Regions from separate parts of the Citrobacter sp. ANG330 genome, predicted to be linked through region 2. Evidence: predicted binding sites of a transcription regulator. Region 2 holds the regulator's gene; the other holds the start of a gene.
What was found. Region 2 encodes LexA, which represses DNA repair genes until DNA is damaged. Its sites were predicted from a motif close to TNCTGTATGTACATACAGNA; they were not measured.

Region 1 (10,196 bases), on a different contig from region 2:
ACTTCACGTCTTGCATTTGCTATGCTTGCGCCCCGGACAAGCGGATAAGAGTTATTATGCAATCCTGGTATTTATTGTACTGCAAGCGCGGGCAACTTCAGCGTGCCCAGGAACACCTCGAAAGACAGGCCGTGAGCTGCCTGACGCCGATGATCACCCTGGAAAAAATGGTGCGAGGAAAACGTACTGCAGTCAGCGAACCGCTGTTCCCTAACTATCTGTTTGTGGAATTTGATCCGGAAGTGATTCATACCACGACGATCAATGCCACACGCGGCGTCAGCCATTTTGTCCGTTTTGGCGCATCACCCGCGATTGTCCCTTCCACGGTGATTCACCAGCTCTCCGTCTATAAACCAGAAGGTATTGTCGACCCGGAAACGCCCTATCCCGGCGATAGCGTGATCATTACCGAAGGCGCTTTTGAAGGCCTGCAGGCGATTTTCACTGAACCGGACGGTGAAGCGCGTTCCATGCTGCTGCTCAACCTGTTGAATAAAGAGGTGAAGCAGAGTGTGAAAAATACCGGTTTCCGTAAGCTTTAGCCGCTACTCAGAACGAAATTCCAAACAGCTTTTTGACATTCGCATCCGTGGTCGAGGAAAGCCACTGCGGATCGTCGCCACGCCAGTGTGCGATGCGTTCAAGAATATGCGGCAGATGTGCCGGTTCGTTGCGTCGCGATGCAGGTTTCGGTGATAAGTCACGCGGCAACAGGTATGGCGCATCGGTTTCAATCAGCAATCGTTCGGCCGGAATAAACGGCAGCAGTTCGCGCAGCTCAAGCCCACGGCGCTCATCACATACCCAGCCCGTAATACCAATGTACATTCCTCTGTCGATACACGCCTGCATCTCCTCACGCGTACCGGTAAAGCAGTGCAACACTGCGCCCGGGAGTTTGTCCAGCCATGGGTCCAGCAGCGCCAGGAATCGCGCGTGCGCATCACGACAATGCATAAAGACTGGCATCTGTAATTCCGCCGCGATTCGCAACTGTGCGTCAAACGACCGCTCTTGTTCCTGCGGGGTGGAAAAATTACGATTGAAATCAAGGCCACATTCGCCAATCGCCACAACCTCAGGCATTGACGCCAGCGCCACAATCGCCTCCTCAGTGGCAGACTGCCACTGGCTGCTGTCGTGCGGGTGAACACCAGCTGTAGACCAGCAGTGAGGATAGATCTGTGCCAGTCGCTGCGCCTGTTGGCTTTCATGCAGGTTGGTTCCGGTGAGAAGCAGGCCGTTCACGCCAGCGGCGAAAGCGCGTGCCACAACCTCATCACGGTCTTTCAAAAACTGCGAACTGGTGAGATTCACACCGATATCAAACATGCTTCGCTCCATATGACAACCGCCCTGGCGGGCGGTTGAATTTACTCTTCTGTCTTCTCGGCTTTCTCAGCATCCGAGGCTGATTCCGCCTCATTATCTTCATCCCGCGTCTGTCGCTTACCGACATAGAAACGTGAGAAGAAAACACCGACCTCAAACAGGAAGTACATCGGAATCGCCAGTAACGTCTGTGAAAAAACATCCGGCGGCGTCAACAACATCCCTACCACAAACGCGCCAACCAACACATAAGGCCGTTTTTTACGCAAATCCTCCGGTGTGGTCACTCCCATCCAGCAGAGCAGCACGATGGCAACGGGCACCTCAAACGAGACGCCGAACGCCATGAACAGGGCCATGACAAAGCTCAGATAGCTGGCAATATCCGTCGAGACCTGCACCCCTTCCGGCGCAGTATTGGCAAGGAAGCCAAACGCCAGCGGGAACACGACAAAGTAGGCAAACGCCATACCGATATAGAACAGTAACGAGCTGGAGACCAGCAGAGGCACCACCATGCGGCGTTCATGTTTATACAGCGCTGGCGCAATAAATGCCCAGACCTGATAAAGGATCACCGGCGCTGACAGAATCAACGACACCATGAAGGTTAATTTGATCGGGGTGAAGAACGGTGATGCGACATCTGTCGCGATCATGGTCGCACCCTGCGGCAACTGTTTAATAAGCGGCGAGGACACCAGGTGATAGATGTCATTGGCAAAATAGACCAATGCCAGAAAAATCACGATAACCGCAATAATGCAGTTAAGCAGACGTTTTCGCAGCTCAATCAGGTGCGTGATAAGCGGTTGAGTATCTTCTACAGCCATGTTTACGGTTTATCACTCGACGTAGGGGAGGAGCCAGCAACAGGGGCCGCGGTTTTCGGTTCAGCGACCTTCACATCGACGACAGGAGGCGTCTCCACGGCAATCTCAGGAGCCTGCTCTGGTGCGCTGGCCTGGGCTTCAGCAGTCGCGGGCGTGACCCCTTCATGCTGTTCTTCGCTCCCTTTCACCACCGGGTTATGGATGGTGTGCGCTTCGTCGCTCGCTTTTTCGGGCTCGTTCGCGCTATAGGAACGCTTCATTGACTCTGCCGCCTGACGCAGTTCATCCATCGAGGCTTTCAGCTCAGGAGTCAGGTTTTCCAGGCTCGCTTTTTCAACCTTTTTCAGGCTGTCCTGAAACTCCTGAAGCTTAAGCTCCTGGGTCAGTTCATTCTGAACGGTTGTCGCAAGCGATCGCAATGCGCGCACCCAGCCAGCTATCGTTTTGACGGCTACCGGCAGTCGCTGCGGCCCCAGAACAACGAGGCCGATAATAAACACCAGTAACAGTTCGCTAAAACCGATATCAAACACGAATTATACCTGCTCTTTATCGTGGCTTTTCGCGTCTTCTTTTTTCACCGTTTCTTTTTCAGCGTCTACCGGTTTGTCAGTAATAGACTTCGCGGTAAAGTCAGCGTCCTGACTGGCTTTATCCTGTTTAGTCTCATCATCACTCATGGCTTTTTTGAAGCCTTTGATGGATGCGCCGAGATCGGAACCGATGGAGCCGAGTTTTTTGGTGCCAAACAACAGGACAACGATGACGGCAATGATCACCAACTGCCAAATACTGATACCACCCATACATGTTCCTCTGTGATAGATGATGATGAATTAATTAGGCCGCATTATACGTTACGCGACCCGCCTTGAGCGATGAAAAAATCAGCGTGTTTTGCGCCAGCCAACAATCCAGGCAACCAGGCCGCCCGCCATTAACCAACCGGGCATAAAACCCCATTCAGGACGATTAATCAGCAGGAATGTTCCGCTCAACAGTAACGTTGCGCCAATTCCTAATAAATAACGGGATTGACCCTGACGCACATGATTCGTCTGAAGCTCGCGCGCAATCTTATCAACACTGTGCTGTAAATATTTGCCCTGGCGCAAACTGTCGTACACCAGTTCAGGGAGTTCTGGCATTTTTTCGACCCAGAACGGGGCTTTTTCCTTAAATGCCCGGACCAGCGCCGGAATACCGACCTGATCTTTGATCCACGACTCCAGAAATGGCTTCGCCGTTTTCCAGAGATCCAACTGCGGATAGAGCTGACGACCGACACCTTCAACATACAGTAATGTCTTCTGCAACAATACCAGCTGCGGCTGCACTTCCATGTTAAACCGGCGCGCTGTATTGAAGAGGTTTAACAAAACGTGACCAAACGAGATTTCCGCCAACGGTTTCTCGAAGATCGGCTCACACACGGTGCGAATCGCAAATTCAAACTCTTCAACGTTGGTATCTGGCGGAACCCAGCCAGAATCGACGTGCAGCTCCGCGACTTTACGGTAGTCACGATTAAAGAACGCGATGAAGTTCTCCGCCAGATAACGCTTATCTTCCTTGTTTAAGGAGCCGACAATTCCGCAATCAATGCCAATATATTGCGGGTTTTCCGGGTGTTCATAACTGACAAAGATGTTTCCCGGATGCATATCCGCATGAAAAAAGCTGTCGCGAAAGACCTGTGTGAAGAAAACCTGTACACCGCGCTCCGCCAACAACTTCATGTTGGTGCCGTTTTTCTCCAGCGTCACCACATCGGAAACCGGAATGCCGTAGATGCGTTCCATCACCATCATATTCTCACTACAGTAGTCAGAATAAACTTCCGGGATGTAGAGCATTGGGCTGTTTTCAAAGTTTCGCCGTAGCTGAATGGCGTTGGCCGATTCGCGCAGCAGGTTCAGCTCATCAATCAGGGTTTTTTCATATTCCCGCACCACTTCTGTCGGCCGCAGACGGCGGCCATCCGGCAGTAAGCGAGGCACCCAACGGGCAAGACGATAAATCAGTCGTAGATCCGCTTTGATAACCGGCAGGATGTCAGGACGAATGACTTTAATGACGACCTCTTTGCCGTTCGATTTCAGTCTCGCCGTATGCACCTGCGCAATTGACGCCGACGCCAGCGGCTGAATATCAAATTCATCAAACCAGGCTTCAACGGGCAATCCGCCCATCGCTTCTTCGATTTGCGCTTTCGCCAGCTTGCCATCGAAGGGGGCGACTTTGTCCTGTAATAGCGCCAGTTGATCGGCAATATGCGGAGGGAAAAGATCGCGTCGGGTCGAGAGCATTTGGCCAAACTTGATCCACACCGGCCCTAACTCCTGCAGAGCCAGTCTCAGTCGCTCTCCCAGTAACTTTTCTTTATGGCGGTTTGGCATCCAGAACAGACAATAACGCCATAACCGCAGCGGCAGCGTGATCCGCATTTTAGGGATGAGCTCATCAAGTCCGTAACTTAAGAAAGTGCGAATGATGAAATATAGGCGCCGTACTTCACCTGGCGTCATTTAACCTCCAGTTTATCCAGCCGCCGGGTCAGCGCATCGACTGCGCGTTCCACAGCCGCTGTCTCTTCCGCGAACCAGGCGACCTCAAGCGGTCCGGGCGCCATTCGCCACTCTTCCGTAAGGGCTTCGGCCACATAGCGTTGTTGCCGCAGGATCCCGTGACGAAGAAATTTGGCGCCGCCGCGCAGGGCTTTGCTGATCCCTTCTGCCGCGATATCGCTGGTATAGGGTGCCAGCAGTTCAGCAGGATCGAATTCCGCCAGGTCGGCAAGCGCAACGAAATTCTGCACAACCTGAATATCGCCCTGCACTTCCAGCTCGCCACTGCGGATCAGCGCAGCCAGTTGCTGGCGGTCACGTAATTTTGGCAATACGCTGGCATGGGTGATGACCGTACAGTCGGCCTCGCCAGCCCACTCACCCAGTACATCAACCTGCCGCTCACTGAACAGCAGAATTAATGATGTCGAAAAGCCTTTTAGCTCCACTCGCAGCACTTTTCCCAGCAAACGCGCTCGCGCCGTTTTCAACGCTGGTGAACGATACAGGAAGGAATTAAGCAGACTTTCCATTCCTGCCGTCACTAAGGGTTTAAAAGGCATCCCCGTTCTCCTGTCAGAACTTATAGCCGCGATGCAGCGCAACCACACCCGCCGTCAGGTTGTAATAGTCGACGCTTTCAAACCCGGCGTCCTGCATCATCGCTTTCAATGTGTCCTGATCGGGGTGCATCCGGATGGATTCCGCCAGATAGCGGTAGCTGTCGGCATCATTGGCGACCATCGAACCAATACGCGGCAGAATATGGAAAGAGTAGGCATCGTACGCTTTGCTTAGCGGCTCGATAATCGGTTTAGAAAATTCCAGCACCAGCAGACGACCACCTGGTTTCAGGACTCGAAACATAGAGCGCAGGGCTTTGTCTTTGTCGGTGACGTTACGCAAACCGAAGGAAATGGTAATGCAGTCAAAGGTATTGTCCGGGAACGGCAGCGCTTCCGCATTGGCCTGAACGTATTCCACATTGCCAACCACGCCGATATTGCGCAGTTTCTCGCGACCCATTTTGAGCATTGAGTCATTGATGTCTGCCAGAATGACCTTGCCAGTCTCCCCGACCAGGCGAGAGAATTTAGCCGTCAGATCGCCGGTTCCCCCGGCTAAATCCAGCACTGTCTGACCACGGCGGACGCCGCTACAGTCGATGGTGAAGCGCTTCCACAAACGATGAATGCCAAAAGACATCAAATCATTCATGACATCATATTTTGATGCCACAGAATGAAAAACGTGGGCCACCATGTCCGCTTTATGTTCTTTAGCGACAGTCTGAAAACCAAAGTGCGTCGTTTCTTGTGAATTATCCACCATCTCAGTGCCTGCTCATCTGAAAATTGTTCAAGAAGTGTAACAGATTGGGGCGCATTGCCCTACCCTTCTGCCCGTCCCGGCTGCCCCAAACGGACTAATTCGATTGTTGCGCTATCCCGTCATCACCCGAATAAGACGTCTCTTCCTGCTCTTCGGGGACCGATCGCAATCGATACTCTTCATCCTGCGTCGTGGCCTGTTCTGCCAGTTCAGGATTGATCTCACGCTTAATTTCTACCCCTAAGCCGCGAAACGCTTCCGCCTGCGCCAATACGTTGCCACGCCCCGACGAGAGCTTTTTCATTGCCTGACGATAGTTATCCTGCGCTTTATCCAGACTCTGCCCAATGGAGGACATATCATCGACAAAGAGACGCATCTTGTCATAGAGCTTGCTTGCACGATCCGCAATCTGTTGTGCATTACGACTTTGATGCTCGTAGCGCCACAGATTCGCAATGGTCCGCAATGCCACCAGCAACGTCGTGGGACTGACCAGCATAATATTATTTTTCAGCGCCTCGGTAATCAGTTCGGGCTGTCTGTCGAGCGCTAACAGAAACGCAGGCTCGACAGGGATAAACATCAGCACATAGTCGAGCGTACGCAGCCCCGGAAGCTGTTGATAATCTTTACGCCCCAGCATGCGAATATGGTTCCGTACTGAGACAATGTGCTCCTGGAGCGCGCTTTCGCGGGCGTAATCGTCTTCCGCATTAAAATAGCGCTCATAGGCGACCAGCGTCATTTTGGCGTCGATCACCACATCTTTGCCCTGTGGCAAACGCACGATCACATCGGGTTGCATCCGCGAGCGATCGTTATTCTCGATGCTGACCTGGGTTTCGTACTCGTACCCTTCACGCAGTCCGGACGCCTCCAGCACACGGGTGAGTACAACTTCGCCCCAGTTCCCCTGCGTTTTATTGTCGCCTTTTAACGCACGCGTGAGGTTGACCGCTTCCTGGGCCATTTGCGCATTAAGCTGTTGCAGATTACGGATTTCATGTGCAAGGGTGTGACGTTCGCGCGCTTCCTGACCAAAGCTGTCCTGGACCTGGCGACGAAAGCCATCCAGTTGTTCACGCAGCGGCGTCAGCAGGCCGTTCAGACTCTGGCGGTTTTGTTCATCTACCCGGCGATTGCTCTGTTCAAAGATTCGGTTTGCCAGGTTTTCAAACTGTTCACTCAAACGCTGCTCGCTGTTGATCATCTGGCGGATTTTATCTTCCGCATGCTGCTGCGTGGCTTCCATCCGCGTGGTGACTTCACGCAGATCTGCTTCTAGTGAGGTGTTGATACTGCGCAGGCTACGTAATTCGTTATTGAGCAATTCACACTCATCGCGCCAGTGGTCGCTTTGGGCGAGCTGTTGTTTTGCAGCGCTTAATGCCGCAACCATCTCTTCACGTTCAGCGAATTGCTCGGCTTTCTGCTGCACATGCTGATAGCTGGCCAGCAGCCAGCCAAGCGCAATGCCCACCAGCGCAATAACCGCATAAATGATAATTGAGATATCCAAAATGCCTCCCGACGCCATACTCACCCGCACAAAAATAGAATTGTGCTGTATAAACGTCCAGTTTTAAAGAAGTTTCCTGCGAGGCACTACGCAAAATAAACGCATACAAGAAAAAGGCCGAACGCGTCGGCCTTTTACTGAAGAAGAAAGGATTAGATCAGACGACGTGCCGCTTCCACCACGATTTTCACCGCATGGCTTTCGGTTTGCTTCATCGTCTCAGCATTCGGGATCTCTTGCTGAGTACGGTTGACGATCACGCCCGCAACCATCCCGGCGCGCAGGCCCTGGCTTGCACACATGGTCAGTAGCGTAGCGGACTCCATTTCGTAGTTCATTACGCCCATTGACTGCCACTCTTCCATGGAGCCTTTGAAACGACGTACTACACGGCCGGAGAAGGTGTCGTAACGTTCCTGTCCTGGGTAGAAAGTATCAGACGAGGCGGTTACACCCACGTGAGTAGTGGCGCCAATGGATTTCGCCGCTTCAACCAGTGCGGTGGTACATTCAAAGTCAGCAACTGCCGGATATTCCATTGGCGCAAAGTGCAGGCTCGCGCCATCCAGACGGACGGACGCCGTGGTGACCAGAACATCGCCGACATTGATGTGCGGCTGAATGGCGCCGGTGGTGCCAATACGCAGGAAGGTACGAATGCCCAACTGCGCCAGTTCTTCCACAGCAATAGAGGTAGACGGACCGCCGATACCGGTCGAGCAGACGATGACGGCTTTGCCATCCAGTTCAGCACGCCAGGTAGTGAATTCACGGTGAGAGGCCAGTTTTACCGGCTTTTCCATCAGCGCGGCGATCTTTTCTACACGTTCCGGATCGCCAGGGACGATAGCCAGCGTAGCCCCTTGTAAATCGTTCTTGGTGAGGCCGAGATGAAAAACGTCAGACCTGGACATATAAAACTCCTCTGTGATTCGGTTTTTGTCAGAAGAAGCAAAAAGACACTTTACCGAAGGACTTAAGATATTTTCGTGACCATCATCACCATGGCGTAAATAAGTTGCATGGACTTACCAGCAAATAGTGATTCAAATCACACTAACAAGCCAATTTTCGCTTTCTTCGCACAAAAAGCGAGCCGTTTGAGGCAGTGTGAAATGTTAAAGGCTGTCTATAGTTAACAGTGCGCTATTTTTCTAAGGGTACGGAGAATACCATGACATCAACACAACAAACCGGTTTTGCACCTGCAGCATCCCCTGTTGCCGCTACCTCAGTTCATACTCCGGACGACGCCATTGTCGCGGGTGTGACGTCGATCCCTTCCCAGGGCGACGATATGCCGGCGTATCACGCGCGACCGAAACAGAGCGATGGCCCACTGCCAGTGGTCATTGTAGTGCAGGAAATCTTTGGCGTGCATGAACATATCCGCGATATATGCCGTCGTCTGGCGCTGGAAGGGTATCTGGCAATCGCACCAGAACTCTATTTCCGTGAGGGCGACCCGAATGATTTCGCGGATATTCCTACGCTGCTCAGCGGCCTTGTGGCAAAAGTGCCGGATTCCCAGGTGTTAGCCGATCTGGATCACGTCGCCAGTTGGGCGTCCCGTAACGGTGGCGATGTGCATCGCCTGATGATGACCGGTTTTTGTTGGGGCGGTCGCATCACCTGGCTCTATGCGGCGCATAACCCGCAGTTGAAAGCTGCTGTCGCGTGGTATGGGAAACTGATCGGCGATAAGACGCTGAATTCACCAAAGCATCCCGTTGATGTGGCCACCGACCTGAACGCTCCGGTACTGGGTCTGTATGGTGGGCAAGATAACAGTATTCCGCAGGAAAGCGTTGAGACTATGCGCCAGGCGCTACGCGCCGCTAACGCTACCGCGGAAATCGTCGTCTATCCCGATGCGGGTCATGCCTTCAATGCCGACTATCGCTCGAGCTATCACGAAGAATCTGCCAAAGACGGCTGGGAAAGAATGCTGGCCTGGTTTGCGCAGTACGGTGGCAAAAAAGCGTAAAAGCGAAAAGCCCGGGGGCGGCGACGCCTTACCGGGCCTGCGTGTCATCAAGCCTGACGCAGATTCTGCGCGGCTTTCACCATGTTCGCCAGCGCTGCCCGGGTCTCCGGCCAGCCGCGGGTTTTCAGACCACAGTCCGGGTTCACCCACAGACGTTCAGCCGGAATACGCTGCGCCGCTTTTTGTAACAGCGCCTCAATCCACTCTACGCTCGGGACGTTCGGCGAGTGAATGTCATACACGCCCGGTCCGATTTCGTTCGGGTAATCGAACTCTTCGAACGACTCCAGCAGTTCCATGTCGGAACGTGAGGTCTCAATGGTGATTACGTCGGCATCCAGTGCAGCAATAGAATCCATGATGTCGTTAAATTCGCAATAACACATGTGGGTGTGGATCTGGGTATCATCTTTCGCCACCGCCGCGTTGATGCGGAACGCTTCCACGCCCCAGGCCAGATAGGCCTCCCAGTCACTACGACGCAGCGGCAGCCCTTCGCGCAGTGCCGGTTCATCAATCTGAATAATTCCGATCCCTGCCGCTTCCAGATCCGCCACCTCATCACGCAGCGCCAGTGCGATCTGCTTTGCGATGGTTTCGCGGCTCACGTCTTCACGCGG
Region 2 (10,196 bases):
CGTCTGATGAGCCTGCAAGAAGGGGCGATTAGCGCTTACGATCTGCTGGATTTACTGCGTGAATCAGAACCGCAGGCCAAGCCGCCAACGGTCTATCGCGCACTGGATTTCCTGCTTGAACAAGGGTTTGTACATAAGGTCGAATCCACCAACAGCTATGTTTTGTGCTATCTGTTCGATCAGCCAACCCATACTTCTGCGATGTTTATCTGCGACCGCTGCGGTGCAGTGAAGGAAGAGTGTGCGGAAGGCGTGGAAGACATTATGCATACGCTGGCGGCGAAGATGGGATTTGCCCTGCGCCACAATGTGATTGAAGCACATGGATTATGTTCAGCGTGCGTGGAAGTTGAGGCTTGTCGTCACCCTGACGAGTGTCAGCACGATCATACCATTCAGGTGAAAAAGAAACCGCGCTAACAATCTGAGCGGCAAACGCTGCCGCTCAAAGCATTAAAGCAAACAGTGGGGAGTACATCCTTGTACTTTTCGGGCAGGAGTCGATTTACCAGCGGTAGTCGTTACGGGTTTCCCAGTCACCGACCTCTTTTTCCGCCTGATCTTTTGCGTAGCCGTAACGTTCCTGGATTTTACCTACCAGTTGGTCACGTTTACCTTCAATGACCGTCATATCATCGTCGGTCAGTTTGCCCCATTGCTCTTTCACTTTACCTTTGAGTTGCTTCCAGTTACCACCGGCTTCGTCTTTATTCATCATAAAGTCCTCTTCATTAGGTTGTGAATAGCGAGTCTGTATCATCCAACGTCGTTACGTTTTCTGCTGGACGTGATATTAAGTGTAGTCAGGGATTCTGGGTTCGATTCACTATTCAGAATTTTTAACCGTTACGCTGCCGAAAACCAGGTGCCGTTTCGCCAGTGGCGCCGCCAGATGAAGGCTAAAGAGAGGCCACGCAGCGCCAGAAATACCGCCAGCGCCAGCCACAAACCATGATTCCCCAGCGCGGGTAACGCCAATAGCGTCAGCGCAAATCCGGCAGCAGCTACCGCCATGCTGTTGCGCATTTCAGCCGCCCGCGTGGCACCGATAAACATGCCATCCAGCAGATAGCACCAGACGCCGACCAGAGGCAAAATCACCTGCCAGAGCAGATAGCGATCGGCCAGTTGCTGGATTTGCGGCAGTGAGGTGAGCAACGCGACAATCTGTTCGCCCGCCAGCAGATAGACCAGTGAAAACAGGAGCGCCACAATGCCGGACTGGCGGCACGCCGCCCGCCAGACTTCCAGTAACTGACTGCCGTCGCGAGCGCCATAAGCCTGGCCGGAATGCGCTTCCACGGCGTAGGCAAAGCCATCCAATGCATAAGCCGTAAACGTCAGCAACGTCATGAGCACGGCGTTGACGGCGATGATATCGCTGCCAAGCCTTGCGCCAAGTACAGTGATAGCGCCAAAGCAGAGTTGCAGAAGCAACGAACGCAGCATGATGTCGCGATTGAGCGCCAGAAGCCGGCGAATATTCCCGCGCCAGGCCTGTTTGAGCATGGAAAATGAAACACCGCGCAGACGCAGCACCTTACGTACCATCAACAGACCGATCAGCAACGTCGCATATTCTGCGATCACCGTTGCCAGTGCGGCCCCTTGCACGTTCATGTGCAGCCCCATCACCAGCCAGAGATCGAGCACAATGTTCAGGATATTGCCAACAACCAGCAGGATCACCGGCGCACGCGCATACTGTACGCCCAGTAACCAGCCGAGCAGGACCAGATTCGCCAGCGAGGCTGGAGCGCTCAGCCAGCGAATCGCCAGAAACCGCCGGGCCTGCTCCAGCACCGCTTCACTACCGCCGACAATGTGCAGCGCCAGGTCAATAATCGGCGTGCGAAACAGTGCAATCAAGGCTCCCGCGCCCAGCGCCAGAATCAGCGGTTGTACCAGCGCACGCGCCAGCGCCTGAGGATCCTTCGCACCGAACGCCTGCGCCGTCAGTCCGGTAGTGCTCATGCGTAAAAAGAGCAACAGCATGAACAGAAAACTGGTTGCGGTTGCGCCTACTGCCACACCGCCGAGATAGACGGGGCTGTCCAGATGTCCAATGACCGCCGTATCCACCAGTCCCAGCAACGGAACCGTAATATTGGAGAAAATCATGGGTAAGGCGAGGCGCCAGAGTGCTTTGTCAGCAGAAGCAAAAAACGGCATGGAGACGAGCCTGAGAAGAGGTCATAACGAGAGTGGTGAGAGTGCCGGATAACGGCGTAAACGCCTTATCCGGCCTACAGAAATACTACAGCCATTCACCATTACGGATGACGCCAACGGCCAATCCTTCGATGGTAAAATTCTGTTCGCGAAGGTCAACCAGGATCGGTTTAAATTCGCTGTTTTCGGGCAGCAGTTCTACTTTATTGCCCTGTTTTTTCAGGCGCTTGACCGTCACTTCGTCATCGATACGCGCCACCACCACCTGGCCGTTACGCACGTCCTGGGTTTTGTGTACCGCCAGCAAATCGCCATCCATAATGCCGATGTCTTTCATCGACATTCCGCTGACGCGCAGCAGGAAATCGGCATTCGGCTTAAACAGCGACGGATCAACCTGATAATGGCCTTCGATGTGCTGCTGTGCCAGCAGCGGTTCACCCGCCGCTACGCGACCGATGAGCGGTAAGCCCTCTTCTTCTTCCTGCAACAGTCGAATGCCGCGTGAAGCGCCAGAGACGATTTCAATCGCACCTTTACGCGCCAGCGCTTTCAGGTGTTCTTCAGCCGCGTTTGGGGAACGGAACCCCAAACGCTGCGCGATCTCCGCACGCGTCGGTGGCATACCTGTCTGGCTGATGTGATCCCGAATGAGATCAAACACCTCTTGTTGCCTGGCCGTTAACGCTTTCATTCCGCCCCCTGGGTGTATATACAGTTATGCTGTGAGTATATACAGCTAAAGGTGATTTTGGAACCACAAACTGCACATTCAACAGCAGATTTAACCGGTTATGGAATCAGGGTCGAAAAACCTTAGCGAAAATGTGACCACAGCAGGAGACCCCAGGTGATCAACGCCACAATGATTGAGAGCAGCACCGCAGCCGATCCCATATCTTTAGCGCGACCAGAGAGCTCGTGATAATCAGAGCCGATACGGTCCACCACGGCCTCAATGGCGCTGTTGAGAATTTCAACAATCATGACCAGCATGACGGAGCCTATCAGCAGTACGCGCGTAATGGCATCCACATCCAGCCAGCAGGCGACCGCCACGGCCAACAACACCGCTATGCTTTCCTGACGGAACGCCGCCTCGTTAATCCACGCGGCGCGAAAACCTTTCCAGGAATAGCCTGCCGCTTTGATAATTCGGGTGAATCCAGTGGTATTATTAGCCATTAAAAGAACCTTTTTACATTATTGGCGTCAATGACATTGTCTTGTTAACTCATGTGATTCGAGTAACGGCAACGCGGCGCGAAGTATGACGGGATACACCAGAAATTCACATGACTTTCTGATATCCTTGCATCGCAATTGCATTATTAACCAGAGGCTTTACATCGTTTATGTCCGGCTGGCCACGAATTTACTACAAAATCCTGAATTTACCATTAAGCGTACTGGTAAAAAGTAAGTCTATTCCGGCAGATCCTGCCCCGGAATTGGGACTCGATACCTCTCGTCCAATTATGTACGTTTTACCGTACAACTCCAAAGCGGACTTGCTGACCCTGCGAGCGCAATGTCTGGCGCACGATCTCCCCGACCCGTTAGAGCCGCTGGAGATCGATGGCACACAGTTGCCGCGCTATGTGTTCATTCACGGCGGTCCGCGTGTCTTCACTTATTACACGCCGAAAGAAGAGTCCATCAAGCTGTTCCATAACTATCTCGACCTGCACCGCAGCAACCCGGATCTGGATGTGCAAATGGTGCCGGTATCGGTGATGTTTGGACGCTCTCCGGGCCGTGAAAAAGGTGAAGTGAACCCGCCGCTGCGCATGCTTAACGGCATACAGAAGTTCTTTGCCGTCTCCTGGCTTGGCCGCGACAGCTTTGTCCGCTTCTCGCCTTCCGTCTCTCTGCGCCGAATGGCCGATGAGCACGGCACGGATAAAACCATCGCGCAGAAACTGGCGCGCGTGGCGCGTATGCACTTCGCCCGTCAGCGCCTGGCCGCTGTGGGGCCGCGCCTGCCTGCGCGTCAGGATCTCTTCAACAAGCTGCTGGCGTCCAAAGCAATTGCCCGTGCGGTAGAAGATGAAGCGCGCAGCAAAAAAATCTCCCATGAAAAGGCGCAGCAAAACGCGATTGCGCTGATGGAAGAGATCGCCGCCAACTTCTCTTACGAGATGATTCGCCTGACCGACCGTATTCTGGGCTTCACCTGGAACCGGCTGTATCAGGGGATTAACGTTCACAACGCGGAGCGCGTCCGGCAACTGGCGCACGACGGGCACGAAATTGTCTATGTGCCCTGCCACCGCAGCCATATGGACTATCTGCTGCTTTCGTACGTGTTATACCACCAGGGGCTGGTGCCGCCGCACATCGCTGCAGGTATCAACCTGAACTTCTGGCCGGCAGGTCCGATCTTCCGCCGCCTGGGCGCCTTCTTTATTCGTCGTACCTTTAAGGGCAATAAGCTCTATTCCACGGTTTTCCGTGAGTATCTGGGCGAACTGTTCAGTCGTGGCTACTCGGTTGAATACTTTGTCGAAGGCGGGCGTTCCCGTACCGGTCGTCTGCTGGATCCGAAAACCGGCACGCTGTCGATGACCATTCAGGCGATGTTGCGCGGCGGCACCCGTCCGATCACCCTGGTGCCGATTTACATCGGTTACGAACACGTGATGGAAGTGGGAACCTATGCCAAAGAGCTGCGCGGCGCGACTAAAGAGAAAGAAAGCCTGCCGCAGATGCTGCGTGGCCTGAGCAAGCTGCGTAATCTCGGCCAGGGCTACGTTAACTTTGGCGAGCCGATGCCGCTGATGACGTACCTGAATCACCACGTGCCGGAGTGGCGCGAGTCAATCGATCCTATCGAAGCAATACGTCCGGCCTGGCTGACGCCAACGGTAAACGGGATTGCAGCAGAGCTGATGGTGCGTATTAACAACGCGGGTGCGGCGAACGCCATGAACCTGTGTTGCACCGCGCTGTTAGCCTCTCGCCAGCGTTCGCTGACCCGCGAGCAGTTGACGGAACAACTCAACTGCTATTTGGATCTGATGCGCAATGTGCCGTATTCCACCGACTCCACGGTCCCATCTGTCAGCGCCAGCGATCTTATCGATCATGCGCTACAAATGAACAAGTTTGAAGTCGAGAAGGATACCATTGGCGATATCATCATTCTGCCGCGCGAGCAGGCGGTTCTGATGACCTACTATCGCAATAACATCGCGCATATGCTGGTGCTGCCGTCACTGATGGCGGCGATCGTCACCCAGCATCGTCATATTTCCCGCGAAGCGTTACTGGAACACGTTGACGTGCTGTATCCGATGCTGAAAGCCGAGCTATTCCTGCGCTGGGAGCGCGATGAACTGGCTGGCGTGATTGATGCCCTGGCAGCAGAGATGCAGCGTCAGGGGCTGATAACGGTTCAGGATGCAGAACTGCATATCAACCCGGCTCATTCCCGTACGCTGCAACTGCTGGCCGCAGGGGCGCGCGAAACACTGCAGCGTTATGCCATCACCTTCTGGCTGCTGAGCGCCAACCCGTCGATTAACCGCGGGACGCTGGAGAAAGAGAGCCGCACCGTGGCGCAGCGTCTGTCCGTGTTGCACGGCATTAACGCACCGGAATTCTTCGACAAGGCGGTGTTCAGCTCACTGGTGCTGACCCTGCGTGACGAGGGTTACATCAGCGATACCGGCAATGCGGAGCCGGGCGAAACGATGAAGGTGTATCAGATGCTGGCGGAACTGATCACGTCGGATGTACGCCTCACCATCGAGAGCGCAACGCAGAGCGAGTAATGCAGAGAAAAGCCGGTCAAGATGACCGGCTTTTTTATGTCAGATTGCCGGATGGCGGCGTTCCGCCTGATCCGGCCTACAGTTTGGTAAGCGCAGCGCCATCGGGCAAGATGCTTTATAAATGCCAGTAACTCATCGCCAGACCGATAAACAACACCAGCCCGACGTAGTTATTATTCATAAACGCTTTAAAGCAGGCTTCGCGCTCGCGGTTGGCAATCAGTTTCTGTTGATAAACAAACAGCGCGCCAGCGACCAGCACAGACCAGTAATAACCCAGCCCCAGACCATTCAGCCAGCCGATCAGCGCCATCAGCGCCATCACGCCCACCTGTAAAATACCGATGATCAGCTTGTCATGTTCGCCAAACAGAATGGCGGTCGATTTAATGCCGATTTTCAGATCGTCATCGCGGTCAACCATCGCGTATTGGGTATCGTAGGCCACCGCCCACAGAATGTTTGCCAGGAACATCAGCCAGCAGCTCAACGGCACCGACTCACTCACCGCCGCAAAGGCCATCGGGATTGACCAGCCAAACGCCGCCCCCAGCACCACCTGCGGCAGGTGGGTGTAACGCTTCATAAACGGATAGACCCACGCCAGAGCCAGTGCTGCAACCGACAGCAATATGGTCATGGTGTTGAGCGTTAATACCAGCAGAAAAGCGAGCAGTACCAGCACCACAAACAGTGTCCGGGCCTCTTTTTCCGTCACCGCGCCGCTGGGCAACGGGCGGTTCGCCGTGCGTTTAACATGCCCGTCGAATTTGCGATCGGCATAGTCATTGACCACGCACCCAGCGGCACGCATCAGCCAGACTCCAGCGACAAACACCGCCAGAATCCACAGTTGGGGGACGCCAGGGGTTGCCACCCATAACGCCCACAGCGTTGGCCAGAGCAACAACAAGGCGCCGATGGGCTTATCCGTACGCATCAAGCGGTGAAACGCCAGTAGCTTATTCTGCGTCAGACTCCACTCCATTTTATTTTCCTCTTAGTACAACGGCGATGCAGGTAAAAACAGTTCGGTCAGCATCAGCGGCTTACCGCTCAAACGTAGTCGGGAACGGCGTCCCCACAGTCCCGCATCACAACCAATCTCAATAAAATCTCGGGTCAACGTCGATGATGTAAACAGATAACGCCCCAGCGGGGTCTTGCCCAAATTTTGTAAGGCAAGTTCGGGGCCAGACAGCGTGGATTCAGGCACCACGGTTCGTCCGGCTAACCAGGGTTCACTATCGGCACAGAGCAAGATTTCGCGCAGCCAGTAGCGGGATTCTTTTGGCAGTCGCGTTAGCTCTTCCACCACGTCGTTTTGACCGACAAAACCTTCCCTGATCAGTGTCACAGTGACCCGTTTTCCCTGCTGCTCAAAACGTTTTGTCATGGAATCTTCCAGTAGCAGCCAGTCGAGCTGTTCTGGGTCCAGAGCGGGGATCTCTTCAAAATAGCGCAGCGCACGCAGTTGCGTTAACGCGGGGTGTGACATGCCTGACTCTCCGTTTCATAACTGAAAGGCATTGTATCGCAGAAAAGTGCTTACGGGAGATGGAAACATAATTAAGTGATCTGTTGCGCAACAGAAACGTAACAAATCGCAGGAAATGCTAAAAAAAAGGTGCGCCAGAAGACGCACCAGTTGTTGCAAATCAGCAATGTGGGGAGAAGATTACCCCTTGCCTTTTACACTGCTGATAAAGGTGGAACGGGCAGATGTCGATCCCAGACGTTCAGCTTCATCAAGCAGTTTCAGCGCTTTATCAACGTCGCCTTTGGCGACGGCGTCTTTAATCGCTTTGTTAAAGTAGCTTTCGGTGTCGTTCAACATCGGCTCGCTTTTCTTCGCGGGCGCAGGTGCCGCCACCGGCGCAGCAACCGGTGCCGCGTAGGTCGGTGCAGGTGCGGCAGTGTTACCCACCGTCACCGGACCCGGGCCGGAAGAACCAAACAGTGGCCCTACCAGCACGCTGGAACTGCTGTTGGTTTTCACTTTCAGCTTCAGCAGGCCGTCGGTGGTATGGCGGGCGATCGGGTCCGGGATATCCGGCACGGAGTTACCCACGCCTTTGGCATAGGCTTTCGCCGGATCGAGCAGTTTGGTGGTCTGCTGGAGATCTTTCTCGGTCGTAAAGACCAGAACATAGAGCTTCTGCTGCCCCAGCGCTGGCGTCAGGCGCATCACCCCTTCCAGACGATCCGCGCTCATTACGCCCGGCTCCTGGTAGGTGAAATAGCTGCTGGGGAAGAAGGCAGAAGGCGTCATGTTCTGATCGAGAATCAGGACGTTGGGCGCAAACACACTGGTTTGTTTGTTCACTTCACTGGAAAGCGTAATGTTCAATTCGCCGATATTCGCCGGTACGCTGTACGCGGCGACAGGCCCGGAAATGCCAGCCACGTCAAGACGCTGACCGCCGGTAGAAAGCTGTGTAGTTTGCGTGTTGGACTGGTCAACCGGCGTCCAGGTTAACTGCTGGAGGGCCGCCGTCGGAATCGTCGGTGCGGCGCTGGTATTCTGTGGAACGTAATTCACGTCAGCCAGGCTGATGCCCGGCGCACTGGCAAATAACCCTGCGGATAAACAAAGGGCGACGAGACTTTTCTTCATTTTCATTGTTATCACCTCAGAAAGCATGGGTTCAGCGGTGGCCAGGCAATAGCGCGCTAAACCAGATGATGCCGGATGGCGGCGGACACCTTATCCGGCCTACAAACGGGTGCAGTAGGCCCGATAAGCTTGCGCCATCGGACATTGCAGCAGTTTGGGAGGGGCTTACGCCCCTCGCAACGTCAGGTTAGTGCCGGATTACCACCAGATTTCCATCTGAGCACCGAAGGACCACTCATCGTTGTCGCCACGGCTGTAGGTGCGCGCGCTGGTATCGCTATAGGCGATGCCGTTGTCGTAACCCCATTTCTCATCCCACTTCGCGTAGGTGGCGAAAACACGAATAGCCGGGCGGGACCAGATGCTGTCGCCAGCCTGCCACTGTTGTGCCAGAGTGATTTTGTACTGGTTGTTGGTGTCGTCAGTACGCTGAGACTTCACGTTGTCGTAGCCGATTTCCATCAGGGTGCTCATGATCGGTGTCCATTTGAACATCGGACGCACACCGACGGTGTACCAGGTTGAACCGTTGTTATCGTCACGGTCGATATCCTGATACATACCGACGTACATCAGGTCCCAACGGTCGCCCAGAGAGATAGCACCGTGGTCGAGGATACGCACCAGACTACCGTTGTTGTTGATTTCGTTGTTAACGACGCCAATTTCCGTATCAGGGTTGTAGCTGTTGCCCGTGAAGGAGCCTTGTGGGATCCCTTTACCCTGAGTGGTCATCGCGTCAGTGGCGTACTGAACCACAAACTTGTTGTAGCCTTTCAGCATGCTCTGCGTGTGTTCAGCGGTGAACATCCAGCCGTCTTTAGTGGCGCCGTCGGCATAGCTGTAACCGTCAGTTTTGTTCGCACGACCATAGTCAACACCCAGCTCCAGCACGCCGTCCGGGTTGGTTTCCAGACCGGCTAAACGCACGTCGAAAACGTCGTTCGCCGTGTCTTTGTAACGGCTATAGATATCATTGCTGCTAAAGATGTACGAGCCGCCCGCTTCCTGAGAACGGGTGGCAGCCAGAGACAGCTTGCCGAATCCCAGGTCGATGTTTTCGATACCGGCACCAGGACCTGAAATATCCCAGTAGTAGAAGTCGATCATATGGACGTCATGACGCTGATAGAAGCGCTTACCTGCCCAGATGGTGGAGCCCGGCAGCCAGTCGATCAGGTTTTTACCCTGGACGTTCGCTTCACGGAATGCCGGGTCGGTGGCTTCCCAGTCATTCTGCTGGGCAACAGAGTAGGCAACGTTAGTGTCAAAATAGAAGCTCTTATCGCCCTCTTTCCAGACTTCCTGGCCCAGTTTAATTTCTGCGTAAGTTTCACATTCGTTACCCAGACGGTACTTACTTTGAGCACCGGTCGCCTGGAAACATTGTTGTTCGCCGCCACTACCCGTCCAGCCGATACCGGAACGAGCATAACCATGGAAATCTACGGCCATTGCCTGAACAGACATAATGCCTGCTGCGACGGCAACCGCCAGAGGGAGTTTGCGCAGAGTAATCATCATTCTATCTCCTGAGATCATTGCTTTTCTTTGAACGCTTCACCGTAGGGCTTTGCGCTTTTTTTTAATGGAACACCTTAAACGCCTGGCTCTTTATGCAACCGACGACA

Region 1: the regulator LexA is predicted to act here: its motif matches at 7,633-7,652, upstream of rmuC (DNA recombination protein RmuC).

Annotation. Positions count from the first base shown of each region.
Region 1 covers NZ_JASJUI010000015.1:10,204-20,399, forward strand. Annotated here, with positions in the region: gene rfaH (transcription/translation regulatory transformer protein RfaH) at 57-545, shown strand; gene tatD (3'-5' ssDNA/RNA exonuclease TatD) at 553-1,335, opposite strand; gene tatC (Sec-independent protein translocase subunit TatC) at 1,377-2,168, opposite strand; gene tatB (Sec-independent protein translocase protein TatB) at 2,171-2,701, opposite strand; gene tatA (Sec-independent protein translocase subunit TatA) at 2,705-2,974, opposite strand; gene ubiB (ubiquinone biosynthesis regulatory protein kinase UbiB) at 3,056-4,696, opposite strand; gene ubiJ (ubiquinone biosynthesis protein UbiJ) at 4,693-5,298, opposite strand; gene ubiE (bifunctional demethylmenaquinone methyltransferase/2-methoxy-6-polyprenyl-1,4-benzoquinol methylase UbiE) at 5,312-6,067, opposite strand; gene rmuC (DNA recombination protein RmuC) at 6,162-7,589, opposite strand; gene udp (uridine phosphorylase) at 7,742-8,503, opposite strand; gene QNN88_RS21720 (dienelactone hydrolase family protein) at 8,764-9,576, shown strand; gene metE (5-methyltetrahydropteroyltriglutamate--homocysteine S-methyltransferase) at 9,624-10,196, opposite strand, start outside.
Region 2 covers NZ_JASJUI010000009.1:52,416-62,611, reverse strand. Annotated here, with positions in the region: gene zur (zinc uptake transcriptional repressor Zur) at 1-420, shown strand, start outside; gene QNN88_RS18065 (CsbD family protein) at 506-715, opposite strand; gene dinF (MATE family efflux transporter DinF) at 847-2,172, opposite strand; gene lexA (transcriptional repressor LexA) at 2,258-2,866, opposite strand; gene QNN88_RS18050 (diacylglycerol kinase) at 2,989-3,357, opposite strand; gene plsB (glycerol-3-phosphate 1-O-acyltransferase PlsB) at 3,528-5,948, shown strand; gene ubiA (4-hydroxybenzoate octaprenyltransferase) at 6,064-6,936, opposite strand; gene ubiC (chorismate lyase) at 6,949-7,446, opposite strand; gene malM (maltose operon protein MalM) at 7,627-8,571, opposite strand; gene QNN88_RS18025 (maltoporin) at 8,764-10,089, opposite strand; gene malK (maltose/maltodextrin ABC transporter ATP-binding protein MalK) at 10,164-10,196, opposite strand, start outside.